4 regions of the Streptomyces sp. NBC_00459 genome follow, and region 2 is predicted to be linked to each of the others. Evidence: riboswitches for the same ligand, from Rfam matches in the RefSeq annotation. Region 2 holds a riboswitch; each other region holds the start of a gene.
What was found. Region 2 has a riboswitch for cyclic di-AMP ahead of OHN74_RS36995 (LysM peptidoglycan-binding domain-containing M23 family metallopeptidase). Riboswitches for the same ligand answer to the same signal wherever they lie in the genome.

Region 1 (7,009 bases), 1.0 Mb from region 2:
CTGACCCCGGTCGCAGCGGTGTGCCTCTGGTACGACGTCGGGTCGCGCCACGAGGTCAAGGGGCGTACCGGCCTGGCTCACCTCTTCGAGCACCTGATGTTCCAGGGTTCGGGCCAGGTGAAGGGCAACGGCCACTTCGAACTGGTCCAGGGCGCGGGCGGCTCGCTCAACGGCACCACCAGCTTCGAGCGCACCAACTACTTCGAGACCATGCCCACCCACCAACTGGAGCTCGCGCTCTGGCTGGAGGCCGACCGCATGGGCTCGCTGCTCGCGGCCCTCGACGACGAGTCCATGGAGAACCAGCGGGACGTCGTCAAGAACGAGCGCCGACAGCGCTACGACAACGTCCCCTACGGCACGGCGTTCGAGAAGCTGACCGCCCTCGCGTACCCGGAGGGCCACCCCTACCACCACACGCCGATCGGCTCGATGGCCGACCTGGACGCGGCGACGCTGGAGGACGCGCGCGCGTTCTTCCGCACGTACTACGCGCCCAACAACGCCGTCCTGTCGGTCGTCGGGGACATCGACCCCGAGGAGACGCTCGCCTGGGTCGAGAAGTACTTCGGATCCATCGCCGGGCACGACGGCAAGCCCGCGCCGCGCTCAGGCGCCCTCCCCGACGTCATCGGCGAGGAACTGCGCGAGGTCGTCGTGGAGGAGGTCCCCGCGCGCGCGTTGATGGCCGCCTACCGGCTCCCGGAGGACGGCACGCGCGCGTGCGACGCGGCCGACCTGGCGCTCACCGTCCTCGGCGGCGGTGAGTCCTCCCGTCTCTACAACCGGCTCGTACGGCGGGACCGTACGGCGGTGGCGGCCGGCTTCGGCCTGCTGCGGCTGGCCGGAGCGCCCTCCCTGGGATGGCTGGACGTGAAGACCTCCGCGGACGTCGAGGTGCCGGTCATCGAGGCCGCCGTCGACGAGGAGCTCGCCCGGTTCGCCGCGGAGGGCCCCACGGCCGAGGAAATGGAGCGCGCCCAGGCCCAGTTGGAGCGCGAGTGGCTGGACCGGCTCGGTACGGTCGCGGGCCGCGCCGACGAACTGTGCCGTTTCGCGGTGCTGTTCGGCGACCCGCAGCTCGCCCTGACCGCCGTGCAGCGCGTGCTCGACGTGACGGCCGAGGAGGTCCAGCAGGCCGCCAAGGACCGGCTGCGCCCCGACAACCGCGCGGTGCTCGTCTACGAGCCGGTCTCCGGAGAGACCGCCGAGGACGCTGATCCGCCGCAGGACCCCGAGGCCGAGGCCACGATCGAAGCCACCGACACCGACGAGGAGGCGGCCAAGTGACCGAGCTCGCCACGATGGAGTTCCACCCCCAGCCCCAGGCGGGCGAGGCCAGGCCCTGGGCCTTCCCGGCCCCCGGCCGGGGCACGCTCGGCAACGGTCTGACCGTCCTGCGCTGCCACCGCCCCGGCCAGCAGGTCGTCGCCGTCGAGGTACTCGTCGACGCCCCCCTGGAAGCCGAGCCGGCCGGTCTCGACGGAGTGGCCACGATCATGGCCCGGGCCTTCTCCGAAGGCACCGACAAGCACTCCGCCGAGGAGTTCGCCGCCGAGCTGGAGCGCTGCGGCGCCACCCTCGACGCGCACGCCGACCACCCGTGCGTGCGCCTCAGCCTCGAAGTGCCCGTGTCGCGGCTCCCCAAGGCGCTCGGTCTGCTGGCCGACGCCCTCAGGGCGCCCGCGTTCTCGGACAGCGAGATCGAACGGCTGGTGCGCAACCGGCTCGACGAGATCCCGCACGAGACGGCCAACCCGGCCCGTCGCTCCGCCAAGCAGCTGTACAAGGAGCTGTTCCCGGCGGCCTCGCGCATGTCCCGTCCGCGCCAGGGCACCGAGGAGACGGTCGCGAAGATCGACGCGGCCGCCGTACGCGCCTTCTACGAGAGGCACGTCCGGCCCGCCACGGCCACCGCCGTGGTCGTCGGCGACCTCACCGGCGTCGACCTGGACGCGCTGCTCGGTGACACCCTGGGGGCCTGGACGGGCTCGTCGGCCGAGCCGCGGCCCGTGCCGCCGGTGACCGCCGACGACACCGGCCGGGTCGTCATCGTGGACCGCCCCGGCGCCGTGCAGACCCAACTGCTCATCGGCCGCATCGGCGCCGACCGGCACGACCGCGTCTGGGCCGCCCAGGTCCTCGGCACGTACTGCCTCGGCGGCACCCTCACCTCCCGCCTGGACCGTGTCCTGCGCGAGGAGAAGGGCTACACCTACGGTGTGCGGGCGTTCGGCCAGGTCCTGCGCTCGGCTCCGGACGGTACCGGTGCCGCGCTGCTCGCCATCAGCGGCTCCTTCGACACTCCCAACACCGGTCCCGCTCTCGAGGACCTCTGGAAGGTGCTCCGCACCCTCGCGGCGGAAGGGCTCACCGACGCCGAGCGCGATGTCGCGGTGCAGAACCTGGTCGGCGTCGCCCCGCTCAAGTACGAGACCGCGGCGGCCGTGGCGAGCACACTGGCCGACCAGGTCGAGCAGCACCTGCCCGACGACTACCAGGCGACGCTGTACCGGCAGCTCGCCGCGACCGGCACCGTGGAGGCCACCGCGGCGGCCGTGAACGCCTTCCCGGTGGACCGCCTGGTGACGGTCCTCGTCGGCGACGCGGCGACGATCGAGGAGCCTGTCCGGGCCCTCGGTATCGGCGAAGTGACCGTCGTCCCCGCCGAGTAGCGGCACGGCGTACACGAAAGGGGCCCCGGTGCCGAAAGCGTCACCGGGGCCCCTTTGTCCATTTTGATGCGCAAGTTGTCCGTATTGATGGAGAGGTGGACCGTCTGCACTGTGGCATGCGCTACAAAACCCGTGATCGGTTTGTTGATTGAAAGATGTCCCGTTTAGCGTCTGTCCGGCTGTCCGTCATGCACCGAGCCGCAGCCGCGGCACCGGACAGTCATCGCCGAGTCCCCGTACGGCGCGAGCCAGGGGAGCCGGGGACCCACCATGTGCAGTCCCTGGGGTGAATCGGATGCCCGCGCGTGCCGCGAGGGTGTCCGTAGGAGACCTTCCTGCTCCGAACCCGTCAGCTAACCCGGTAGGCGAGAAGGAAGGAAAGGACCCACAACTACATGGCGTTCACCCGCGCCACCGGGAAGCACCGTCGTCCCAGCCGCCCCAGCCTTGTCACCCGTACGACCGTCCGAGCAGCCGGCGTGGCCGCCCTCGCGACCACCGGCGTCGTCGGCTCCCTCGCCGCTCCGGCGCTCGCCGCGGAGTCCACCGTCGAGCAGACCGGCCTCACCCCGGTGATCTCCATCGGCGAGTCGCTCGCCGAACAGATCGACGCGCAGGCCGCCGCCCAGGAACAGGCCGCCGAGAAGGCCGCCGCCGAGAAGCGGGCCGAGGCCGCCGCGCGCAAGGAGGCGGAGGAGCGGGTCAAGGAGGCACGCGAGGCGAAGGCCCGCGCCGCTCGCGAGGCCGAGCGCAAGCGCCTCACCAGCTATGTCGCCCCGATCGCCGGCTCGTACATCTCCACGGGCTACAAGACCGGCGGCGCCATCTGGTCCTCCGGCAGCCACACCGGCGTCGACTTCCATGCGGCGTCCGGCACCACCGTCCAAGCGGTTGGCTCCGGCACCGTCGTCGAGGCCGGTTGGGGCGGGTCCTACGGCAACAACATCGTGATCAAGATGATTGATGGTACGTACACTCAGTACGGTCATCTGTCGTCCATCAACGTCTCCGTCGGTCAGACGGTCACCCCGGGTCAGCAGATAGGCCTCTCCGGAGCCACCGGCAACGTCACCGGTGCGCATCTCCACTTCGAGGCACGCACGACCCCGGAGTACGGCTCGGACATCAACCCTGTCGCCTACCTCCGCTCGCACGGCGTGAACGTCTGACGACCCCGCGCACCACTTGTCGTGGCCCCGGCTCACCGAGCCGGGGCTTTCGGCGTTTCACAGGGGTGTGTGTCCAAAAAATATCCATCGATTCCGGCCTGCCGTCGGAAATTCCGGTTCTCTGCAATAGAGTCACTCAACACACGTCAATCGTCGACGTTTCACGGGGATTAAAGCGGAGGTCGGACATGCGTATTCCGGCGCACTCGGTATGCACGGCGATCCGGGACGACATCGTCGCCGGTGTCTACGAGCGCGGCAGCCGGCTCACCGAGGAACTGCTCGCGCGCCGGTACGGCGTCTCGCGCGTCCCCGTCCGCGAGGCCCTGCGCACGCTGGAGGCCGAGGGCTTCGTGGTGACCCGGCGGCACGCGGGCGCGTGCGTGGCCGAGCCCACCGAGCAGGAGGCCTCCGACCTGCTGGAGATGCGCATGCTCCTGGAGCCGCTGGGCGCCTCCCGGGCCGCCCAGCGGCGCACCGAGGCCCACCTCAAGGTGCTGCGCGGCCTGGTCCGGCTGGGGCAGGAGCGGGCCAGGCGGGGGAACAGCGAGGATCTGCGCTCCCTGGGGGGCTGGTTCCACGAGACGCTCGCCCAGGCTTCCGGAAGCCACGCCCTGACCTCGACGCTCACCCAGCTCCGGCACAAGATCGCCTGGATGTACGCGGTGGAGGCGCCGGCCAGTCCCGTCGACTCCTGGGCGGAGCACGGGGCGATCGTGGACGCGGTGGCGCGCGGTGACGGTGAGCGGGCGCGGGCGATCACGGCGCTGCACACCGAGCGGGCGACCGTCGTGCACCGACTTCGATTTCCGGGCGCCGGGGAGCGGCCGGATCGTGTGAGGACTTCGCAACATCCCGTAAACATGACGGGCCTGCGTCATTAACACGGGCGCCGTATACAAAGAGGGTTGAATTCGCGGGGGATTATTTCTGCTGCCTGCGATCGGGAATTACGAAGGGCCCGCCCGATATTCGGGCGGGCCCTTCGTCGTGTGCGGATGATGCTTTTGCGGTGGCATCTGCCGCCACCGTCGATCGAGGACCCTTCAGGCTTCCTCAGACGGTCTCGGGAAGTTCCTCGAGCCCCTCGGCCACCAGCTTCGCCAGGCGGTCGAGCGCGGCTTCGGCGCCCTCCGCCTCGGAGGCGAGGACGATCTCCTCGCCGCCCTGGGCGCCCAGGCCGAGGACCGCCAGCATGGAGGCCGCGTTGACGGGATTGCCGTCGGCCTTGGCGATCGTCATGGGGACGCCGGCGGCCGTGGCCGCACGGACGAAGATGGAGGCGGGGCGGGCGTGGAGGCCCTCCGCCCAGCCGACGTTGACGCGGCGCTCAGCCATGTGATGCTGCCCTTCACTGTCTCAGGGTTGTCTAGACCATTGTTCCATAGCGTGAAGCGTGCCGGGAGGCGGGCCCAAACCCGTCCCGGAACCGCGTTCGAACCCCGGCCTGGGCCCGACTTCGGTCCCCCACAGACTGCCTCGCGACGTTGTCGGACGCGAGCCGTACTCTGGGGCGCATGCAGAACTCGGCGGACCGGCACGAGTACCCCGCCCACTGGGAGGCGGACGTCGTGCTGCGCGACGGCGGCACCGCCCGTGTCCGGCCCATCACGGCGGACGACGCCGACCGGCTGGTCAGCTTCTACGAGCAGGTGTCGGACGAGTCGAAGTACTACCGCTTCTTCGCGCCCTATCCGCGCCTGTCCGCAAAGGACGTCCACCGCTTCACCCACCACGACTTCGTGGACCGGGTGGGGCTCGCGGCCACGGTCGGCGGCGAGTTCATCGCCACCGTACGCTACGACCGTATTGACGCCGAGGGACTGCCCGCCTCCGGTCCCGCCGGCGAGGCCGAGGTCGCCTTCCTGGTGCAGGACGCGCACCAGGGACGTGGTGTCGCCTCCGCCCTCCTCGAACACATCGCGGCTGTCGCCCGCGAGCGCGACATCCGCCGCTTCGCCGCCGAGGTGCTGCCGGCCAACAGCAAGATGATCAAGGTGTTCACGGACGCCGGGTACACCCAGAAGCGCAGCTTCGAGGACGGTGTCGTACGCCTGGAGTTCGACCTGGAGCCCACCGACCGCTCACTCGCCGTCCAGCGCGCGCGGGAGCAGCGGGCCGAGGCGCGTTCCGTCCGGCGGCTGCTCGCCCCGGGCGCCGTGGCCGTCATCGGCGTCGGCCGTGCCCCCGGCGGAGTCGGCCGCAGCGTCCTCGACCACATCAGGGACGCCGGTTTCACCGGTGACCTGTACGCGGTCAACAGCGCCTTCCCGGAGGAGCAGAAGGACATCGACGGAGTACCGGCGTACCGATCGGTCGGCGACATCGGGGGCCCCGTCGACCTCGCGGTCGTCGCCGTCCCGGCCGAGTACGTCCCCGAGGTCGTCGCCGAGTGCGGTGAGCACGGCGTGCAGGGACTCGTCGTGGTCTCCGCCGGTTACGCCGAGAGCGGCCCCGAGGGACGGGAACGGCAGCGCGAACTGGTGCGGCACGCGCGCACGTACGGGATGCGCATCATCGGCCCCAACGCCTTCGGTGTCATCAACACGGCGGAGGACGTCCGGCTGAACGCGTCGCTCGCCCCGGAGATGCCGAGGCCTGGGCGGATCGGGCTGTTCGCGCAGTCCGGGGCCATCGGAATCGCGCTGCTGTCCCGGCTGCACCGGCGCGGAGGAGGTGTCACCGGGGTCACCGGGGTGTCGACCTTCGTCTCGTCCGGCAACCGCGCCGACGTGTCCGGCAACGACGTACTCCAGTACTGGTACGACGACCCGGACACCGACGTCGTCCTCATGTACCTCGAATCCATCGGCAACCCGCGCAAGTTCACGCGCCTCGCGCGGCGCACGGCGGCGGCGAAGCCGCTGGTCGTCGTACAGGGGACGCGGCATGGCGGTGCCGCTCCCCAGGGGCATGCGGTACGGGCCACGCGGTTGCCGCACGCGACGGTGTCCGAGCTGCTGCGGCAGGCCGGGGTGATCCGGGTGGACACGATCACCGAACTGGTCGACGCGGGGCTGCTGCTGGCACGCCAGCCACTGCCCGCCGGGCCGAGGGTGGCGATCCTGGGGAACTCGGAGTCGCTGGGGCTGCTGACGTACGACGCGTGCCTCTCCGAGGGGTTGCGGCCGTCGGCGCCGCTGGACCTGACCACGGGGGCGTCGC
Region 2 (7,009 bases):
CCGTGATGGACGACGCGCACAGCGGGGGCGGGCTGATGTGGGACTTCGGGAAGACGCTGGTCAAGCAGGCGGTGGCCAACAGGTAGGAACGGTGGCCGTCAGGCGTGAGGGGAGAAGCGGGCGGCGGGGACGCCTGAGCCGTGTGGATTTTGCCTCTGAGGCAAGAGATTTGCCTCAGAGGTAACAGTGCGGCTGAATGGAGGGCATGAGCCTTCCCGAAGAGTCCGGGCCGGTCGAGGACCTGCCCCTCGTCGCACCGCGGCTCCGGGCGCTGCGCCGACGGGCCTCCCTCACCCTGGAGGCCGCGGCCGGGGCCGCCGGACTGTCGCCCGCCCACCTTTCCCGCCTGGAGACCGGGCAGCGCCAGCCTTCTCTGCCGATGCTGCTCGGGCTCGCCCGCATCTACGGTACGACGGTCTCCGAACTGCTCGGTGAGACCGTGGCCGACCGGGATGCGATCGTACGCGCCGCCGACATGGAGCCGACTGCCGCAGGCGGCTGGTCCTACTGGCAGGCCGGCGCTTCCGGACGCGGAATGCAGGCCCTGCGAGTCCATGTGCCGCACGGGGCGCAGGGCGACATCGTGCGTGTCCACCCCGGCGAGGAGTGGCTGTACGTCCTCAAGGGGCGGCTGCGGCTGCGGCTCGGGGACACCGCGCACGTCCTCGCGCCCGGCGACAGCGCGCACTTCGACTCGCTGACCCCGCACCGCCTCGCCGCCGACGGCCGAGACGGTACCGATCTGCTCTTCGTCCACACCCTGTTGCAGAGCCCCACCGCCGGCCTCTGCATCGGCCCGACCGCCGGAGTGACGCCATGACCGACATGGAGGACAAGTTCCCCCGGGCCCTGTGGGTCCGACTGATCATCTACATCGCGGTCGGGCACGTCTTCGCCGCCTTCATCTATCTGCTGTTCGAGGTGGGCGCGAAGCAGTAGAAGCAGCAGCGGCCACGGACGTCGGGTTCGGTCTCAGTCGAGGAACCGCTCCCGCAGCCGCTCCCGCACCTCAGGGGTGACGCCCAGTCCCTGCTCCAGATAGCCGTCGACGCCGCCCCAGGTCTCCTCGACCATCTCCATGGCCGCCGTCAGATACTCGGGGCGGGTGCCGAAGAGCGGGTTGAGCAGCTCCAGGACCTCGGGGCTGTACGCCTTGGCCGCGGAGCCGTTGCGGCGCACCCGGTAGCGGCGGTGCTGCGCGTTCGACTCCATGTAGTCGGCCACGATGGCGTCGCGCTCCACCCCGACGGCGAGCAGCGTCACCGCGACGGACAGGCCCGCGCGGTCCTTGCCGGCCGCACAGTGCATCAGGGCCGGGACGCTGTCCTCCGCCAGTGCGTGGAGCATCCGGGAGTGCTCGGCCGTGCGGTCCCTGACGATCTCACGGTAGGAGTTGATCATCCGCTGCTCAGCCTTGCCGTCGGCCAGGAGGCTGCGCAGTTCGTCTAGATCGCCGTCCCGGACCATCTTCCAGAACTCCGCGCCGTCCGCCGGGTCGGACAGCGGGATGTTCACGTTGCGCACGCCCGGCAGCTCGACGTCCGGCCCTTCCAGCCCGATGTCCGCCGCGTTGCGGAAGTCGAAGATCGTGTGCAGCCCGAGGGAGCCGAGAAACGCCGTGTCCTCGTCGGTCGCGTGGGCGAGATGGCCGCTGCGGAACAGCCGTCCGTGCGCCACGCGTCGGCCGTCCACCGTCGGCAGTCCGCCCACGTCACGGAAGTTTCGTACGCCACCCAGCTCGGGCTCGGTCGACGGGACCTGCTGCGTCACGAGGGCTCCCCTCCCACACCGCCCCGCGGACGCTGCTCGTCGACGGGCGCGTTTCGACGATACGACATGGGTGAGCAGGCCAAGGAGTTTTCCACAGGCGTTGCCGTCCGGGGCCGTGGCGCTGATGATGTTGATGCTTGAGCGTGCCTGTTCGGATCTGTGGGGACATGATGCTGGAAATTGCCGGAACCGGTCGTACGTGGCTCCTTTCGGGGCCCACCAGCAGTTACGCCGTCCATCTCACCGAGGACGACGAACTGCTGCATCTGCACTGGGGCCCGCGGATCGCCCTCGCCGACGCGGAGGCGCTCGCCGTCCGTCCACTGCCGGACTACTGGCCCTTCGAGGCTCCGCTCGACGGTCACGAGGAGTACCCGGTCGAGGGCGGCCCCCGCTTCGTCCGGCCCGCGCTGTCCGTGCGGACCGACGAGCGCCGGGGCACCGAGTGGCGCTTCGAGGTGTACGAGACCGAGGCCGGCGACGAGGGTGACGAACTGCGGCTGCGGTTCCGTGACGGAGGGCTGGCGATCACGCTCCACTACCGGATGCGCCACGACGTGGTGGAGCGCTGGGTGACCCTCGCCCATGAAGGATCCGACGGGACCGACCCGCTGGAGCTGCTCCGCGCGGACTCCGCCACCTGGACGCTCCCCGAGCGCGACGGCTGGCGTCTCTCCCAGCTCCATGGTCGCTGGGCCGCCGAGTCCCGGCTCGTGAAGACGGACCTCACCTACGGTGAGAAGGTCATCGGCAGCCGTCGCGGCCACACCGGGCACCAGCACCTGCCCTGGGTGGCGCTCGACACCGACGCGACCGAGGAGCACGGCGAGGTGTACGCGTGTGCGCTCGGCTGGTCCGGGTCGTGGCGGATCGCCGTCGCCCAGCTGCCCGACGCGCGCGTACAGATCACCGGCGGCGCCGGATACGACGACTCGGGCCTGCTGCGCCTGGCGGCGGGCGAGTCCTTCGTCACGCCCGTCTTCGCGGGGCTGTGGACCGACGCCGGACACGGTGGGGCGAGCCGGGCGTGGCACGCGTACCAGCGCGCGTTCGTCGTCCCGGACGCGGACCGGGACCGGCCCGTGCTCTACAACTCCTGGGAGGCCACGGAGTTCGACATCTCCGAGGAGCAGCAGGGGACGCTGGCCCGGCGGGCCGCCGCGATCGGTGTCGAGCTGTTCGTCGTGGACGACGGCTGGTTCGGGGCCCGCACCAGCGACCGGGCCGGCCTCGGCGACTGGACGCCCAACCCGGACCGCTTCCCGGCGGGCCTGAAGCCGCTCGCCGAGTACGTGCACGCTCTGGGGATGCAGTTCGGCATCTGGGTCGAGCCGGAGATGGTCAACCCGGACAGTGACCTGTACCGCGCGCACCCCGACTGGGTGCAGTTCCAGCCGGGCCGAAAGCGGACGGAGTTCCGCAATCAGCTCGTGCTGAACCTAGCGCGTGAGGATGTCCGCGAGTACCTCTGGGAGCAGCTCGACGGGATGCTCTCCAGTGCCCCGATCGACTACGTGAAGTGGGACTTCAACCGCTGCTTCACGGACGCGGGCTGGCCCGGCGAGGACTACCCGCAGCGGCTCTGGGTCGACCATGTGCACGGGCTGTACGCGCTGCTGGACCGGCTGCGGGCGGCCCATCCGAACGTCGCCTTCGAGTCCTGCTCGGGCGGCGGCGGCCGGATCGACCTCGGTGTCCTCGCCCGTACGGACCAGGTGTGGACCTCCGACAACACCGACCCGCTGGACCGCCTCGCCATCCAGGAGGGCTTCAGCCAGATCCATCCGGCGCGCGTCATGGCCGCCTGGGTCACGGACAGCCCGAACACCCAGCTCAACGGCCGGGTCAGCTCATTGCGGTTCCGCTTCGTGAGCGCGATGGCCGGGGTGCTCGGTGTCGGCGGTGACCTCACGACGTGGACGGAGGAGGAGCTGGCCGAGGCCGGGGAGTGGGTGGGGCTCTACAAGGAGATCCGGCCCGTCGTGCAGCGTGGCGACCTCTACCGGCTGCGGCGGCCGGCCGGCGGGCTGAGTGGGGTGCAGTACGTGCTCGGCGACGAGAGCGTCGTCCTCGCCTGGCTCCAGGCGCAGCACTACGGCGAGCCGGTACCGGCGCTGCGGTTGCGCGGACTTGACCCGTCGGCGACGTACGAATGCCCTGAAACGGGCGAAATCCATCGAGGTGCCGTACTCCTGCATCGTGGTCTCCGGACCGGACTCAAAGGTGACCTGGATGCGGCAGTTTTCCGACTACGTCGCATCTGATGCTTCTGTCCGTTATGGCGCCTTCATTCCAACTCGCTGGGAAATGATGGTTGCTGTGAATCGAGTGCGTGAGCAGCGTCATATTCGTGACCGTGAGTCGCCGTCATGTTCACGTAATTTCGGTGTGTTTCAAGGGAGTTCCAAGGGTTGAAGGATCCGGAATTCACGGACAGTGACCGGTGATTCTGGGGAGGATCACAGGAAATCCGTACACAGGGAACTTGAGGCTTGTTCCGGTGCGTCCTGGTCGCTTACGTTCGCCACCAATCCGGACGGACGCCCAATCCTGCCGCCGCCCGGAGCCCGCATCTAACACCCGAAAACGGCAGGAGCGGGGGACCCACAGGTAGTACGCCTGTTCCGGTCTCTGGAACAGGCTCGGGGTTAAGTCACGTTCAGGCGTGGCCGGACATCTCCAGTCCGCACCCGACAGCTCACCCCGCAGGCGACGGAGAAGGAATTCGCCATGCCCGCGAAGGGTAAGCACCGCCGTCCGAAGTCCCAGCGATTCACCCGCTCGATAGCCGTCGCCGGAACCGGCGGAGCCGCTCTCGCCCTGCCGTTGCTGGGAGCCACCGGCGCCCACGCGGCCACGGCGGAGTCCGCGACCCAGTCGGTGTCCTCGCTTTCGGAATCCGCCAAATCCGTAGCCGTCGATTCCGTTTCCGCGAAGTCGGAAAAGGCGGCAAAGGCCGCCGCGTCCGCTCCCTCCGCCGCCAAGAAGGCGAGCGTCAGGACCTACTCGGTCCAGGCCGGCGACTACCTCTCGAAGATCGCCCAGCAGGAGAGCGTCAGCGGTGGCTGGCAGAAGCTCTACTCGGACAACCGCACCGCCATCGGCGCCGATCCGAGCCTTATCCACCCCGGTCTGAAGCTGACGATCGGCAAGAAGGCCGCGTCGACCTCGTCGCCTTCCTCGTCCTCCTCCGCGAAGTCGTCGTCCTCTTCGAAGTCCACGCAGACGGAGAGCTCCGAGCCGGTCGCCGAGAGCGCGACGGCCGAGACCTCGGCGACGACCGAGGCGGCCGACACCAGCAGCTCCAGCGGCTTCACCCTCCCCGTGGCCGGTGCCACCATCGGTACCGCCTACCACGTGTCGGGCAGCATGTGGTCCAGCGGTTACCACACGGGCGTCGACTTCGTCGTCCCGACCGGCACCTCCCTCAAGGCCGTCGGTGCCGGCACCGTCGTCTCCGCCGGTTGGGGCGGTGCGTACGGCAACCAGGTCGTCATCCAGCTCGCCGACGGCTACTACGCCCAGTACGCCCACCTCTCCCAGCTCTCCGTATCGGCCGGTCAGAGCGTGACGGAGGGTCAGCAGATCGGCCTCTCCGGTGCCACCGGCAACGTGACCGGACCGCACCTGCACTTCGAGATCCGCACCACCCCGGACTACGGCTCCGACGTGGACCCGGTCGCGTACCTCCGCTCGAAGGGCGTCGCCGTCGGCTGACGCGCGCACGCTCCGCAGAACACGGACCGATGGCCGGACCCCGATCCCGGGATCCGGCCATCGGCCTGTCTCGCGGTGTTCCGTTATTCCGGGTTGACCAACACTTGACGAGTGGCCTATCTCACCGCGAGTCAACCCCTTCCTACGGTCGCGTAGCTCACATCGGAAGGTGAATCATGGGCCGATGTGGCAGACGATTCGAAGAATGACAGCAGAGCAGTGATCGGGTCGTACGTGGCGGTGGGGGACAGCTTCACCGAGGGCGTCGGCGACCCCGGCCCGGACGGGGCGTTCGTCGGCTGGGCCGACCGGTTCGCGGTGCTGCTCGCGGACCGGCGTCCCGAGGGCGACTTCGACTACACGAACCTCGCGGTACGCGGGAAGCTGCTCGACCACATCGTGGCCGAGCAGCTTCCGCGCGCCAGGGAACAGGCGCCGGACCTCGTCTCCTTCTGCGCGGGCGGCAACGACATCATCCGGCCCGGCAGCGACCCGGACGAGGTGGCGGAGCGCTTCGAGCGAGCGGTGATCGGCCTCACCTCGGCGGTCGGCACGGTCATGGTGACGACCGGCTTCGACACCCGCAACGTCCCGGTGCTGAAGCACATGCGCGGCAAGATCGCCACGTACAACGGGCATCTGCGGGCCATCGCCGACCGGTACGGCTGTCCCGTGCTCGACCTGTGGTCCCTGAAGACCATCCAGGACCGCAGGGCCTGGGACGGCGACCGGCTGCATCTGTCGCCGGAGGGACACACGCGGGTGGCGCTGCGCGCGGGACAGGTCCTCGGTCTGGAGATCCCGGCCGACCCGGACCAGCCCTGGCCCCCGTTGCCTCCGCGAGGAGCCTTGGAGATCCGCCGCGACAACGTCCACTGGGCCCGCGAGTACCTGGTCCCGTGGATCGGCCGACGCCTGCGCGGCGAGTCGTCGGGCGACCATGTGACGGCGAAGGGGAGCCTGTCGCCGGTCGACATCAAGAGCCGGATCGACTGGGTCGCGTGAGGGTGTCCAGCGCGTCCGGCGTTCGAGGACGAGGCCGTTCGGGCCGAAGCTGGGGGTCTGGGGGCGGCAGCCCCCAGCAACGCCTGCCCCGACTCACCTGCCGGACGTCAACGCCGCCTGTTCCAACCCCAGTTCCCCGGCCAGCGCAGCGTCCACCCACTGCTCGGCCCGCGCCCGCGGCACCCCGTCGTACGCCGTCATCTGGACGGCCAGCCCGTCCAGCAGCGCCGTGAGCCGCAGTGCCGTGGCCGCGGGGTCGGGGCACTCGAACTCGCCCGCGGCCACCCCCTCCGCGACGACCTCGGTGATCGCGGCCTTCCAGCGCCGGTCCAGGTCGCCGGCGACCTCCCGCAGCGCGGGGTCGCGCAGGGACACCGCCCACCCCTCGATCCACAGCCGCCAGCCCTTGGCCTGACCGGTCGGCGCGTACCAGCGCACGGCGGACCGCAGTCGGCGCAGCGCCGGGGAACGGCGCCCGAGGAGTTTGGCGAGGTGGGCGAGGTCGGCCTCGGCCGCG
Region 3 (7,009 bases), 2.5 Mb from region 2:
GACCCGGGAATGGTGGATGGCCTCGGGGTCGTACGCGGACAGGTTCTGCGCGATCGCCGACACCGTGGTGACCGACCCCGCGAGCCCCACCAGCGTGCGCGCCTCGCTCAGCGGGACCGTCTCCGCCGCCAGGTCCAGGGCCGCCTCGATGTCCGAGCGGATCGCCGCGATCTGCTCCTCGGCGGGCGGATCGGTGACCGCGCCGTCCCGCACCAGGTGCCGCTCCGTCATCCGTACGCACCCGATGTCCACGGAGCGTGCCCCGCGCACCTGGTCGTCCCCGACGACGAACTCGGTCGAGCCGCCGCCGATGTCCACGACCAGGTAGGGCTTGGCGAGGTCGGCGCGCCCCGTCAGTTCCCTGGTGGCGCCGGTGAAGGAGAACTCGGCCTCCTGCTCGCCCGAGATGACCTCGGGCTCGACACCCAGGATGTCCAGCACGCCCCGGACGAACTCGTCCCGGTTCTCCGCGTCCCGGGAGGCGGACGTCGCGACGAACCGCAGCCGCTCCGCGCCGTGCTCCTTGATGACCGCGGCGTACTCCCGGCAGGCCGCGAAGGTCCGCTCCAGCGCCTCGGGGGCCAGCCGCCCCGTACGGTCGACGCCCTGGCCGAGCCGGACGATGGTCATCCGCCGGTCCAGGTCGACGAGTTCACCGGTGTCCGGGTCGGCGTCGGCGACGAGGAGGCGGATCGAGTTCGTACCGCAGTCGACGGCGGCGACGCGGGTCACTTGTCGCTCTTCCCTGACTGCACCGGGTCCGGGGAGTCCGTCGGGTCCGTCGGCTTGAACGCGAAGTGGCCGGACCCGTTCTCGTGCACCACCCAGCCCTCCCCCTCCGGAGGGGTCGAGCGCATCACGCAGGGTCCCTTCGCCCACCACTCGGGCAGCATCGCGATCGCCTCGTCGCCCAGCGGGTTCACCCCGGGGCCGGCGGCCAGCGAGTGGCCCACGAGGACGTGCAGGCACTTCACGCGGTCCGGCATGCCGCCCGCGCTCGGGAAGCCCTCCAGGACCTCGATCGCGTCACGGCGGGCGATGTAGTCGTCGTGCGCGGCCCGGTAGGCGGCGGCCAGTTCCGGGTCCGTCGCCAGGCGTTCCGTCATCTCCTTCATCACGCCGTTCGCCTCCAGCGTGCCGATCGCCGAGGCGGCGCGCGGGCACGTCAGGTAGTACGTCGTGGGGAAGGGCGTGCCGTCCGGCAGCCGCGGAGCCGTCTCCACGACGTCCGGCTGGCCGCAGGGACAGCGGTGTGCGATGGCGCGCAGCCCGCGCGGCGGGCGGCCCAGCTGCTGCTGGAAGGCCTCGACGTCCGCGTCGGTCGGCTCGGTGCGCGGGGTGGGAGGCGGGGGCGTGTCCATACCTGTCTTCTCTGTTCCGTTCACTTCACTGGTCGGCGGCGTCGGCCTTGTCCACGCCGTCCCAGACGTTCGCGTACCAGGGGCGGTCGGCCGCGCCGAGGTCTGCGCGCGACTGCTTCGCCGCGTCGGGATCGATCACGATGTACCCGGTCTCGCCCGGCATCACATAGTGCAGCCGCTGCCGGATCTGCTGCTCCGCGTACGCGTCGTCCTGCCAGCGTGCCTTCAGGTCGCGGAGCTGCTCGACCCGCCGGCTGGCCTGGTCGCGTTCGCGTTCCATCTCGGCGATGTCGGCGCGCTGGGAGACGTACTGCCTTATCGGGTAGGCAAGGGCCACGATCAACGTGCACAGGACCAGGGCGAGCAGCGCCGCCCGGCCGGTCAGACGGGAGCGGCGGGCCTGCCGCTTGGTCTGGGAACGGTAGACGCGGGCCGCCGTCTGCTCGCCGAGCAGCTTGATCCTGGTCGCGGTGGAGAACCGGTCCCGGTCCTTCACGGCCATGTTCCCCGCCTCCCCTTCACACACGCGTACGTCCCCGCACACGGTACGGGACCGGATACGGGGACGTACGTACGACTGGCTATGCCTTGACCCTGGTTGGGTCAGCCCTTGAAGCGCGGGAAGGCGCTGCGACCGGCGTACACAGCGGCGTCGTCGAGGATCTCCTCGATGCGCAGCAGCTGGTTGTACTTGGCGACGCGGTCCGAGCGGGCCGGGGCGCCGGTCTTGATCTGGCCGCAGTTCACGGCGACGGCGAGGTCGGCGATGGTGACGTCCTCGGTCTCGCCGGAGCGGTGGGACATCATGCACTTGAAGCCGTTGCGCTGGGCCAGCTCGACGGCGTCCAGGGTCTCGGTCAGCGAGCCGATCTGGTTGACCTTGACGAGCAGGGCGTTGGCCGAGCCCTCCTCGATGCCACGGGCGAGGCGCTCCGGGTTGGTGACGAAGAGGTCGTCGCCGACGATCTGGACCTTGTCGCCCAGCTTGTCGGTGATGGTCTTCCAGCCGGCCCAGTCGTCCTCGTACAGCGGGTCCTCGATGGAGATGAGCGGGTACGCGGAGACGAGCTCCTCGTAGTACTCGGTCATCTCGGCGGCCGTGCGGGACTTGCCCTCGAACTCGTACTTGCCGTCCTTGTAGAACTCGGACGCGGCGACGTCGAGCGCGAGCCCGATCTGCTCACCGGGGACGTAACCGGCCTGCTTGATGGCCTCGATGATGAGGTCGAGGGCGGCGCGGTTGGACTCCAGGTTCGGGGCGAAGCCGCCCTCGTCGCCGAGACCGGTGGACAGGCCCTTGGTCTTCAGCACCTTCTTGAGGGTGTGGTAGATCTCCGCGCCCCAGCGCAGCGCCTCGGAGAAGGACTCCGCGCCGATCGGGGCGATCATGAACTCCTGGATGTCGACGTTGGAGTCCGCGTGGGAGCCACCGTTGAGGATGTTCATCATCGGAACGGGCAGCAGGTGCGCGTTCGGGCCGCCGAGGTAGCGGAAGAGGGGCAGGTCGCTGGCCTCGGAGGCGGCGTGGGCGACGGCGAGGGAGACGCCGAGGATGGCGTTGGCGCCGAGGGAGCCCTTGTTGTCGGTGGCGTCCAGGTCGAACATGGCCTGGTCGATCAGGCGCTGCTCGGTGGCGTCGTAGCCGACGAGCTCCGGGCCGATCTGCTCGATGACGGCGAGGACGGCCTTCTCGACACCCTTGCCGAGGTAGCGGTTGGGGTCACCGTCGCGCAGTTCGATGGCCTCGAAGGCTCCGGTGGAGGCGCCGGACGGGACGGCGGCACGACCGGTGCTGCCGTCATCGAGGCCGACCTCGACCTCGACGGTGGGGTTGCCTCGCGAGTCGAGGATTTCCCGGGCTACGACGACGTCGATGGACGGCACGAGCATCTCCTTCATGGGATGTGACGCGGGTACGCGGGGCTGCTGGGCCTCGCGGGTACGGGGCCGCGGCGGCTCCGCGATGATGAGCCTAACCGGCTCCGGGGGATCGGCCAGCCGTCCGACCACCCCATGGACGGAACATGAACGGAACCCAGGGTAAACATTGTTCCCCCAGGGAACAAAAAGCCCCGCTCCGGTGCGTACGGGGGAAGACGCACCGAAGCGGGGAGCCCGTGGGGGACGGGGGTGGCCCTCGCGAGGCCTCCACTATGGAAGGCACGGATGTGAGGGCCCTGTGGTTCACCTACGAGCCGGCCGGGGTCTGGGGGAGGTTCCGGCCCGCCGGTGACCGGGGTCAGCCGCGGTACAGCCGCGTCAGCTGAGGTGCAGCTGCTGGCCCGGGAAGATGAAGTCGGCGTCGTCGATGATGTCCTTGTTCAGCTGGAAGAGCTTCTGCCAGCCGCCCTTGACGTCGTGCGCCTCGGCGATGGCGCTCAGGCTGTCGCCCTTGACGACCTTGTACTCGCCGTCGCCCTTCTTGACCTTCTTGCCGGTCGGGGTGGTGACGGTCTTCTTCGCGGCCGGCCGCTCCTGCGAACGGGAGGCCTGCTGGTTGTCGGTGGAGCGGGTGGAGGTCTCGCCGGAGCCGCTGGAGCTGCTGGAGTTGCCCGAGCTGCTGGAACCGCTGGACGAGCTGTCGCTGGAGCCGCCGCCGTAGGAGGCGTTGGACAGGCCCACACCGCAGACCGGCCAGGCACCCTTGCCCTGGCCCGCGAGGACCTTCTCGGCGATGGTGATCTGCTGGGACTTGGAGGCCTGGTCGGCGGTGGAGGCGTACGCCGAGCCGCCGTACGCGGCCCAGGTCGAGGCGGAGAACTGGAGGCCGCCGTAGTAGCCGTTGCCGGTGTTGATGGACCAGTTGCCGCCGGACTCGCACTGGGCGACCGTGTCCCACTCGGCGGAAGTGGCGGCAGAGGCGGAGCCGGCCGCCAGAAGCGGAGCGGCGACCGCGGCGCCGGTGACACCGGCGATGGCGACGACCCGGGTGGCCTTGGACGGACGGCGGTGCTTGCCCTTACCGGTAAACAGCATGCGTGATCCCCTCACCGACGCCTGCGAGGTGAGCTGTCGGGTTCGGGCCGGTTGAGTTGCCCGGCCGTACGTCCCTCTCGGGCGGCGTACGGCTTCACCCCAAGCCGCTCCGGACAACTGCCCGGTGCGGCACTTACCTTGGGTCCCCCGCTCCTGCCTACGGCGCTTGATAGCGACGACTGTTCCCGTACGGCCGTTGGCAGGATTCGGCGTTGCGACCGGCGGGGCCCACTGTGGCGGGCGATGACGACCGTAAACAGCTGATCCTCTGAAATACAAAGACGATCAGGGCTTCTGAGACCTTTGTCTCACCGCATTGATAAAGGACATTCAGCGCGAAACCAGGACGTGAACTCCGGTTAGTTTTGCCCGGGTTCGCTACCTACCGCAAGGGTCTGACCGGGAAGGATGAGGCCCGAGTCCGCGTCAAGGAAGGACTCGGTCCCGGCGGGATCCGCGGACTGCCCGCCGGCGAGGTCGAGGGAGTCGGTGACACCCCAGAGGACACCCCCGATGCCGCCGGCGTACGAGCCCTCGGCCTTGCCGCGGTGCCGGCCGGTACCGACGGAGGCCTCACCTTCGGTCGCATCGACCCCTTTTGCCGCACTCTGCCCGGAGTTGCCCCGCTCTCCACCTACTACGGAATCTGTGGGTGAACTGTCGCCCTCCTTCACGTCACCCGCACCGGGCGACGAGGAGGAAGGGGACGGCGAGGTGACCGACCCGGCGGGGTCGGTGGGGTCGGCAGAGCCCGTCGTCGCCCCGGCGGACGGCGTGGGGGACGGCGACGAGTCGGAGGCCCCGGGCGAGGCCGGGGAGCCGGTGGAGGGAGATGCCGAGGGCGTGGGCGACTCCGAAGCCGAGGAGGAGGAAGAGGAGTCCGACCCCGACCCCAGGCCCAGACCCAGACCCAAGCCCGAACCCGCGGTCGATTCCGAGGTGTCACCCTCGGCCACACCGGTGTCGACACCGGCCGATCCGGTGTCCTTGCCGAGCCCGGACAGCAGCGCACAGGCCTCCCAGGCCCCCGCGCCCTGGTCGGCGAGGATCTTCTCGCCGACGGCGATCTGCTGCGAGCGGCTGGCCTGGTCGGCGCTCGTGGCATACGCGAGGCCGCCGTACTTCTCCCAGTCCGCCTGGGTCAACTGGAGCCCGCCGTAGAACCCGTTGCCGGGGTCGGCACTCCAGGAACCGCCGCTCTCGCACTCCGCGACCCGGTCCCAGGTGGTACCGCTGGCCGCACTGGCCCCGGTCGCGCCGAGCAGCGGAATCGCGATGGCGGAGCCTGCCACGCCGGCCGAGACAAGCAGAGCCGGGGCCTGACGGGGGCGACGGTGACGACCGTTCCCGGAGAGCATGCGATTGCCTTTCACGAGACAGCGAGGAGCGGTGCGACAGATGATGCAAGGCATCGCACTGGTGCACGAACGTATCGACAGGCGATCACTTGTCACAAGTTAATGCCGCACAGATCACGTGAAGATCACATTGTTGAGGGAGTGTCACCTTCTCGCGAACTCCTACGACCCCTCCGGCGCCGCGCGCCCGGTTCCGCGAACCGGCGTGAACTCGACGGGCAGGGTACGCAGTCCTCGCATGATGAGCCCACCCCGCCACCTCAACTCGGCCGGGTCCGCGCCGAGTTGCAGGTCAGGGAGACGCGTGAGGAGGGTGGCCAGCGCGCTGCGCCCCTCCAGTCGGGCGAGCGGGGCGCCGAGGCAGTAGTGGATGCCATGGCCGTATCCGAGGTGCTGGTTGTCCCGGCGGCCGAGATCGAGGGTGTCGGGGTCGGCGAACCGCGCCGGGTCCCGGTCGGCGGCGGCGAGGACGACCAGGACGGGGTCGCCGGCCCCGATGTCCTGTCCGCCGATGCTGAGCGGCCGGGTGGCGAAGCGCCAGGTGGCCAGCTCAACGGGGCCGTCGTAGCGGAGGAGTTCCTCGATGCCGGTTTCGAGGAGGGAGGAGTCCTCGACGGCGAGGGAGGCCTGGAGGCGGGCGCGCTGCTCGGGGTGGGTGAGCAGGGCGTAGACCCCATTGCCGATCAAGTTCACTGTGGTCTCAAAACCAGCGAACAGGAGGATGAAGGCCATGGCGGCGGCCTCGTTCTCGGTGAGGTGCTCGCCGTGGTCGGAGGCGCGGATGAGCCCGGAGATGAGGTCCTCGCCGGGTTCGGGGACGTCGGACAGCGCCTCGCGCTTGCGGTGGATCAGCTCGGCGAGATAGCCCCGCATCTTCTTGACGGACCGGGCGACCCCGCCCCGGGGCCCTCCTCCGTGCCGGATCATCATCCCGGCCCAGTCCCTGAAGTCGTCCTGGTCCTCACGGGGTACGCCCAGCAGATCGCAGATCGCGTAGATGGGCAGTGGGAAGGCGAAGTCGTGGATGAGATCGGCGGAGCCGTTCGCCGCGAACCGGTCGATGAGATCGTCGGTGAGTTCCTGCACCCGGGGCGCGAACTCGGCGACCCGTCGCGGAGTGAACGCCTTGGCGACGAGCCGCCGCAGCCTGGTGTGGTCCGGCGGATCGATGTTGAGCAGATGCGTCATCAACTCGGCCTTGCGCTCCCCGGGGATACCGGTCTTGCCCTTGGCGTGCGCGGGCTCGTCGTGATGCGCGGGGTTCTTGGAGAGCCGGGGGTCGGCGAGGGCCTGCTTGGCATCGACGTAACGGGT
Region 4 (7,009 bases), 3.2 Mb from region 2:
GGGTGGTGCCGGGCGCCGGTTCGCCGAGGACCATCGCCACGTGCTCCTGACCGTCGGCCAGGCCGTGGAAGGTGACCAGTTCGGTGTCGACGCTGTAGCCGTCGTGGAAGCGCAGCGGCACACGGACACGGGAGCGCTGGGTGGCGGTGGGGAAGTCGGGCATGCGGGTCTCCCGGGTCGGTCTGATCGATCCTCGGATCTGCTTCTGCTCGGATCTGCTTCAGTTTTGAAGCAGATCTTCACTCAAGTGGTGACCCTACCTCATGCTTCAAAGTTAAAGCAACGAAATGCGGGTCGACTCTCCGTGTCGGCTCATGCGCCGGCCTCGCCCGCTTCGCCGGCGTTGCACGAGGTCGACGACCTGCGCAGCCACGGCAGACCCTCCGGCGCCGACTCCGTCCCGTCCCCCTGGAGCGCCTGCTCGATCCGCCTGCCGATCTCCTCCAGCTGGCCCACCTGCTCGGGAGTCAGATGGTCGAAGAGGGCGGCACGGACCGTGGCGACATGCCCGGGCGCGGTGCGCTCCAGCACCGCCATGCCCTCGTCGGTCAGCGCGGCGACGGTGCCCCGCTTGTCCCACTTGCAGGCCTCGCGCCGTACGTGGCCGTCCTTCTCCAGTCGTGCCACGGCGTACGTCAGCCGACTGCGTGTGATCTTCAGCTTCTCGGCGAGATCGGTCATCCGCAGCCGCCGCTCGGGCGTCTCGGAGAGGTAGGCCAGGATCGTGTAATAGAGGTGCGGCATCCCGGCGTCCTGCTGGAGCTGCCGGTCGAGCGCGTCCTCCAGGAGCAGGGAGGCCCCGACGTACGCGCGCCACGCGCGCTGCTCCTCGGGGGTGAGCCAGCGGGTCGTCATGCGACCAGTGTAGGTTTGTTTAAAACTTGAACCAAGTCGGGTCGGTCGAGCCCGCCCACGCAAGCGTCGCCGGAAGAGAGTGCCCCCATGCCCCTCCCGTACGTCCTGTTGTCCGCCGCCGTCTCCCTCGACGGTTATCTGGACGACACCGGCCCCGAGCGGCTGCTGCTCTCCAGCCCCGCCGACTTCGACCGGGTCGACGAGGTACGGGCTTCCAGTGACGCGATCCTCATCGGCGCCGGCACCATCCGTGCCGACAACCCGCGGCTCCTGGTCAACTCGCCCGAGCGGCGGGCCGCGCGGCTGGCGGCCGGAAAACCCGAGTACCCGCTCAAGGTGACGGTGAGCGGATCGGGCGAGCTGGACCCGGCCGCCAACTTCTGGCACACGGGCGGCGAGAAGCTCGTCTACACGACGGACAAGGGCGCCGAGCAGGCCCGGCGGGCGGAGCTGGGCGCCGGCGTGGACATCGTCTCCCTGGGCCCGGGCACCCTCGACTGGCGGACCCTCCTCGAACACCTCCACGACGTGCGGGGCGTACAGCGCCTCATGGTCGAGGGCGGCGGCACCGTCCACACCCAGCTCCTCCAGCGGCACCTCGCCGACGAACTCCAGCTCGTCCTCGCGCCCCTCTTCGTCGGCGACCCCGACGCCCCCCGCCTCTTCGGCCCCGGCGCCTACCAGGGCGGCCGGCTCCGGCTCACGGAGACACGACGCATCGAGGACGTCGTCCTCATGCGGTACGAGCCCACCGCCCCCGGCGCCGGCCCGCTCGTCTCCGCCGCCGACCGGCACTGGCTGGCACTGGCGTGCGAGCTGGCGGAACGGTGTCCGCCGTCGAGCACGGCGTTCAGTGTCGGGGCGGTGGTGGTCGCCGCCGACGGTACGGAACTGGCGCGCGGGCACTCACGGGAGGGCGGCGACCCGGTCGTGCACGCGGAGGAGGCGGCGCTCGCCAAGCTCGACCCGGCCGACCCCCGGCTTCCGACGGCCACCGTCTACAGCAGCCTGGAGCCCTGTGCGCGGCGCGCGTCCCGCCCGGCACCCTGCGCCCGGCTGATCCTCGACGCGGGCGTACGCCGGGTGGTGACCGCCTGGCGCGAGCCGGACACCTTCGTGGTGGCGGCGGACGGGAACGGGCTGCTCACGGGGGAGGGCGTCGAGGTCGTCGTACTCCCCGAGTACGAGCAGCGCGCCAAGGCTCCCAACGCCCACCTGCCCGGCTGACGCCCGCGCCCGGGAGCCCGCCGAACCAAACGTGGTGATCGAGGTCCCGCAGATGGCGTATAGTTGCATTCAACGGCGCGGGGTGGAGCAGCTCGGTAGCTCGCTGGGCTCATAACCCAGAGGTCGCAGGTTCAAATCCTGTCCCCGCTACTAAAGGCTCAGGGGCCGGAAACCAGGAAACTGGTTTCCGGCCCCTGAGTCGTTTTTAGCCCGGTCGGTCCACCGGACTCGCCCGCCGCACCCGTCCCCGGAAACCTGGACGGGACGGACGGGCCGCGGTGATCCGGCGGGAGACGAGACAAGTGGGACGGTCGGGACACCTTCTGGACCCGGCAGCGGGCGAGCCGGAGGAAAAGGCCATCTCACGGGTGCGGACCCTCGTCCGCGTCCTGCCCGCGCTCCTGATCTTCGGCGGGATCGTGTACGACTACGCCACCCCGCGTCACTTCACCGCCATCCCCTTCTTCACGGCCGCCCCGCTCATCGCCGCCCCGCTCTCCTCGCTGCGCACCACGGCGGTCACCGCCGCCGCAGCCCTCCTCGCCCAGTACGTCGTGCACCTCCGCTTCGGGTCCAGCGCGGACGCCGACTCGATCACCGAGACGGTCACCGTGGCCACGGTCGCCGTCCTGGCCGTCGTCATCAACCGGATGGTGCGCCGGGGCGACCGGCGCCTCGCCTCGGCCCGCGAGATCGCCGAGGCCGTGCAGCGCGCCGTACTGCCCGAACCTGAGGCGCGCATCGGCTCGTTCGAGATCGCCGCCCGGTACGAGGCCGCCCATGAGGGCGCGTTCATCGGCGGCGACCTGTACGCCGTGCAGGACACCGCGTACGGCGTGCGGGTCGTCCTCGGGGACGTGCGGGGCAAGGGGATGGGGGCGGTGGCGGCCGTCGCCGTCGTCATCGGGGCGTTCCGGGAGGCCGCCGAACAGGAGGCGACCCTGGAAGCGGTCGCCCAGCGGCTGGAGCGGGCCCTCGCGCGCGAGGGCGCCCGGCGCGACGGGCTGGAGGCCGCCGAGGGTTTCACCACCGCGGTCCTCGCCGAACTCCCGCACGGCGACGGGATCGTACGCATCCTCAACCGCGGCCACCCCCCGCCCCTGCTTCTCGCCGCCGACGGCACCCTGCGCACCCTCGACCCGGCCGAACCCGCGTTGCCGCTCGGCATGGGCGACCTCGGCAGCTGGCCCGACCGTGCGGAGGACGCCTCCTTCCCCGTCGGCGCGACGCTGCTCCTGCACACCGACGGGCTGTCCGAGGCCCGCGACGAGCACGGCGCCTTCTTCGACCCGGCCGCCCGGCTCACGGGCCGTGTCTTCCGCGCCCCGGCCACTCTGCTCGCCACCCTCGCGGACGAGGTGCGCCGGCACTCGGGCGGCGGGACCACGGACGACATGGCGCTGCTCGCCGTACGACGACCCTGACGTCGTTTCTGACATCAGTTCTCATCAGTTTTCATCGGTTGTCACCAAGGGTGAGTGAGTGCTCTCTCTCCGCATAAGAACTGACATACCGTCAATACTCGGGAGTCACTTACGGCATGGTCAACTCGCCCGATTTTCACCGGTGGTGACCCAGAAAGTCCTCGGGAAAAGGATTAACGATCAACGGGAACAGCTTGGAATCAGGTGGCCGGGTCTATTAACGTTCGATAACGCAGCGCGGTAGTCCCAGCCGTCACAAGAGTCGGCTCCGTGCGCAAGTGCCTAATCCCGCAAGGGAACCGGGGAACCATCACCTTGGGGTGAATCGCTCGTCCGCCTCCGTGGCAACACGGCAGGTATACGCGCGTAGGAGACCTTCCTGCTCCGAACCCGTCAGCTAACCCGGTAGGCGAGAAGGAAGGAAAGGAGCACGCCCACGTGGCGTCAAACCCGGCTGCCCCAGTAGCCCCCTTCGTGCCGAGTCAGCGCAGCAGCGAGACCGAGGACGGGAAGATCCCGACCTTCGGCTTCGGTAGCCGCCGCACCGACGAGGGCCCCTGGGAGGAGTGGAATCCCAGCGCGGACACCACTCGTCCGGTTCGCGGCCGGCACCGCGTCGGCAAGCAGCGCGGCGGAGGCGGACTCGCCCGCAGCTCCACCGTTCTCGGCGTCGGCGTCATAGCCGCTGTCGGCGGGGCCGGCATGGCCACCGCGCAGACCGGCAAGCCGCCGGTCTCCATCTCCATCCCCGACCTGCCCTCGGTCGGCTCGCCCTTCTCCAACGACGACTCGGACGCCGAGCCCAAGGGCTCCGCCACCGCGCTCAGCAGCGTCGGCGTGACCTCCGAGGAGACCCAGCAGGGCACCAGCGACGCGGGCGAGGCCCTGCGCGCCCGCATCATCCTCCAGGCCGAGCAGCAGAAGGACCAGGCCGAGGCCAAGGTCCAGCAGGCCGCCCAGGACGCCGCCGCGAAGAAGGCAGCCGCCGAGGCCGCCAAGGTGAAGCGCGAGGCCGCGGCCAAGGTCGCCGCCGAGAAGAAGAAGGTCGCGGACGCCGCGAAGGCGAAGCTGGAGGCCGCGCGTCTGGCCGAGCTCGCCAAGCAGTACACGCTGCCGACCTCCTCGTACACGATCACCTCGACGTTCGGCCAGGCCGGCTCGCTGTGGTCCTCCGGCTACCACACCGGCCTCGACTTCGCCGCTCCCACCGGTACCCCGCTCAAGGCGGTGCACACCGGCACGATCACCGAGGCGGGCTGGAGCGGCTCGTACGGCTACCGCACGATCCTCACCCTGGAGGACGGCACCGAGATCTGGTACGCCCACCAGTCGTCGATCAACGTCAGCGTCGGCCAGAAGGTCAACACGGGTGACGTCATCGGCCGCGTCGGCGCCACCGGCAACGTCACCGGGGCCCACCTCCACATGGAGGTGCACACCAGCAGCTCGGACAGCGCCGGCATCGACCCGATGGCGTGGCTGCGGAGCATGGGCCTGAACCCGTAGGAGACTCCTTCCCCGGTCTCTTCCCGGTGGTCCTGGCGGTCAGTTCCCGACGCCAGGACCACCGGTCGTTCCGTCGTTCACACGAACTTCGTGAACCGGCCGGAATCAGGGCCTCCGCGGCGGGCGTTGACGACGAGCATGACTGCTCTTCGCAAGCTCGGATCATCGGACCTAGAGGTCTTCCCGCTCGCCCTCGGCGGCAACGTCTTCGGCTGGACCGCCGACGAGGCGCAATCCTTCGAGGTGCTCGACGCGTATGCCGCGGCAGGCGGCAACTTCCTCGACACCGCCGACTCCTACTCGGCCTGGGTCGGCGGCAACAAGGGCGGCGAGTCCGAGACCATCATCGGTAACTGGCTCAGGGCGCGCGGCAACCGCGAGGACATCGTCGTCGCCACGAAGGTCAGCCAGCACCCCGAGTATCCCGGCCTCTCCGGCGCCAACATCAAGGCCGCCGCCGACGCCTCCCTGCGCCGCCTCGGCACCGACCACATCGACCTCTACTTCACGCACTTCGACCAGCCCGAGGTGCCCGTCGAGGAGATCATCGGCGCCCTCGACGAACTGGTGACCGCGGGCAAGGTGCGGTACATCGCCGCCTCCAACATCTCGCCCGAGCGGCTCCAGGACTCCCTGGACCTCTCCGACCGCGAGGGCCTGGCCAAGTACGTGGCCATCCAGCCCCACTACAACCTGGTCTCACGCGACACGTACGAGGGTCCACGGCGCGACATCGCCTCCCGCACCGGCCTCGCCGCCGTCCCGTACTACGCCCTGGCCTCCGGCTTCCTCACCGGCAAGTACCGCGCCGGTACGGCGGTCGACAGCCCGCGTGCGCAGGGCGCCGCCCAGCACCTGGAGTCGGAGCGGGGCCGGAAGGTCCTGGCCGCGCTGGACGCCGTCGCCACGGCACGGGGAGCGGAGGTCGCCACGGTCGCCCTGGCCTGGCTCGCCGCCCGGCCGACGGTGGCGGCCCCGATCGCGTCCGCCCGCACGGTGGACCAGCTGCCGCCGCTGCTCGCGGTCGCGGAACTGGAACTGACGGAGGCGGAGGTCGCGAGTCTCACGGCGGCTTCGGCGTGAGCCCCTGCCGAGTGCGTTGACGGGTTACGAGCGGTACGGGTTGTAGGCCGGGTACGGGTCGTAGGCGGGGCGGTTGTGGCCGTGGCCGGGGGCGGGGTCGTAGCTGTGGCCGTGGCCGTGGACATGGCTGTACGAGGGGTACGGCGTCGTCGGTCCGTACCCCTGTCGGCCGTACGGCGGCCAGGCGGTGAACGGCGGGACGGGAGCCGGGGCCGGCGCGACGGCGCGTGCCGCGTGGTCCAGGGCCGGGCGGGCCACCGCCCTGCGCTGCCACAGCTCGCCCAGCAGCTCCTGCTCCCGGACGACGAAGTCGGCGCCCGCCCGGCCGAGGCGCCCCCGGTGGCGCAGGAACGCGAGTGAGGTGGCGTACGCCTCGTACTGCGCGACCTCGCGCGCCGCGGGCCTGCCCAGATGACGCCGGGCGTACTCCCGGGCCAGACGGCGGGCGCGCATCGAGCCGAGGGCGTGCGGCTCGGCCGGGGCCAGCCAGCCGGCCATCGCGTACGCAGGCAGCTCGGCGCGCACGGTACGCAGTTCGCGTTGCCGGGTCCAGATGACCAGCCAGGTCAGCAGCCCGAACGCGGGGACCATGAACGCGGCGTACACCGCGAAGAAGCCGTAGTCCCCGAAGGTCGACGAGCCGTTCCAGAAGGCGTGCATGCTCATCGCGAGCAGCAGTCCGGACAGCGGCAGCAGCACCCGGCGGACGTGCCGGCGTTCGCCCGACAGCGCGGAGATCCCGAAACCGATACCGGTGAGGACCGTGAACAGGGGGTGCGCGAACGGCGACATGACGATCCGCACGAAGAAGGTCGCCGCGGTGACCGAGGCGATACCGCTGTCCCCGGTGAGCTGGTCGGTGCCGAAGGCGGTGCCGAGATAGAGGATGTTCTCGGTGAAGGCGAAGCCGGTCG

Region 1: it holds a riboswitch for cyclic di-AMP, as region 2 does, so the genes downstream of both, OHN74_RS32605 (M23 family metallopeptidase) here and OHN74_RS36995 (LysM peptidoglycan-binding domain-containing M23 family metallopeptidase) in region 2, are expected to answer to the same signal.
Region 3: it holds a riboswitch for cyclic di-AMP, as region 2 does, so the genes downstream of both, OHN74_RS26075 (transglycosylase family protein) here and OHN74_RS36995 (LysM peptidoglycan-binding domain-containing M23 family metallopeptidase) in region 2, are expected to answer to the same signal.
Region 4: it holds a riboswitch for cyclic di-AMP, as region 2 does, so the genes downstream of both, OHN74_RS23065 (M23 family metallopeptidase) here and OHN74_RS36995 (LysM peptidoglycan-binding domain-containing M23 family metallopeptidase) in region 2, are expected to answer to the same signal.

What each region holds. Positions count from the first base shown of each region.
Region 1 is NZ_CP107903.1:7,365,020-7,372,028, forward strand. Features, by position in the region: gene OHN74_RS32595 (M16 family metallopeptidase) at 1-1,290, shown strand, start outside; gene OHN74_RS32600 (M16 family metallopeptidase) at 1,287-2,675, shown strand; cyclic di-AMP (ydaO/yuaA leader) riboswitch at 2,890-3,057, shown strand; gene OHN74_RS32605 (M23 family metallopeptidase) at 3,071-3,844, shown strand; gene OHN74_RS32610 (GntR family transcriptional regulator) at 4,033-4,728, shown strand; gene OHN74_RS32615 (HPr family phosphocarrier protein) at 4,901-5,182, opposite strand; gene OHN74_RS32620 (bifunctional acetate--CoA ligase family protein/GNAT family N-acetyltransferase) at 5,362-7,009, shown strand, end outside.
Region 2 is NZ_CP107903.1:8,389,327-8,396,335, forward strand. Features, by position in the region: gene OHN74_RS36970 (aspartate aminotransferase family protein) at 1-86, shown strand, start outside; gene OHN74_RS36975 (helix-turn-helix domain-containing protein) at 197-820, shown strand; gene OHN74_RS36980 (DUF6126 family protein) at 817-939, shown strand; gene OHN74_RS36985 (tyrosine-protein phosphatase) at 973-1,770, opposite strand; gene OHN74_RS36990 (alpha-galactosidase) at 1,941-4,034, shown strand; cyclic di-AMP (ydaO/yuaA leader) riboswitch at 4,338-4,497, shown strand; gene OHN74_RS36995 (LysM peptidoglycan-binding domain-containing M23 family metallopeptidase) at 4,501-5,487, shown strand; gene OHN74_RS37000 (SGNH/GDSL hydrolase family protein) at 5,707-6,492, shown strand; gene OHN74_RS37005 (TetR/AcrR family transcriptional regulator) at 6,586-7,009, opposite strand, start outside.
Region 3 is NZ_CP107903.1:5,877,534-5,884,542, reverse strand. Features, by position in the region: gene OHN74_RS26095 (Ppx/GppA phosphatase family protein) at 1-732, opposite strand, end outside; gene OHN74_RS26090 (DUF501 domain-containing protein) at 729-1,361, opposite strand; gene OHN74_RS26085 (FtsB family cell division protein) at 1,387-1,863, opposite strand; gene eno (phosphopyruvate hydratase) at 1,965-3,251, opposite strand; gene OHN74_RS26075 (transglycosylase family protein) at 3,621-4,337, opposite strand; cyclic di-AMP (ydaO/yuaA leader) riboswitch at 4,341-4,512, opposite strand; gene OHN74_RS26070 (transglycosylase family protein) at 4,697-5,629, opposite strand; gene OHN74_RS26065 (cytochrome P450 family protein) at 5,858-7,009, opposite strand, start outside.
Region 4 is NZ_CP107903.1:5,232,917-5,239,925, forward strand. Features, by position in the region: gene OHN74_RS23040 (GTP cyclohydrolase II) at 1-163, opposite strand, end outside; gene OHN74_RS23045 (MarR family winged helix-turn-helix transcriptional regulator) at 313-855, opposite strand; gene OHN74_RS23050 (dihydrofolate reductase family protein) at 943-2,082, shown strand; tRNA gene OHN74_RS23055 (tRNA-Met) at 2,159-2,232, shown strand; gene OHN74_RS23060 (PP2C family protein-serine/threonine phosphatase) at 2,385-3,506, shown strand; cyclic di-AMP (ydaO/yuaA leader) riboswitch at 3,776-3,933, shown strand; gene OHN74_RS23065 (M23 family metallopeptidase) at 3,945-5,012, shown strand; gene OHN74_RS23070 (aldo/keto reductase) at 5,151-6,095, shown strand; gene OHN74_RS23075 (PrsW family intramembrane metalloprotease) at 6,120-7,009, opposite strand, start outside.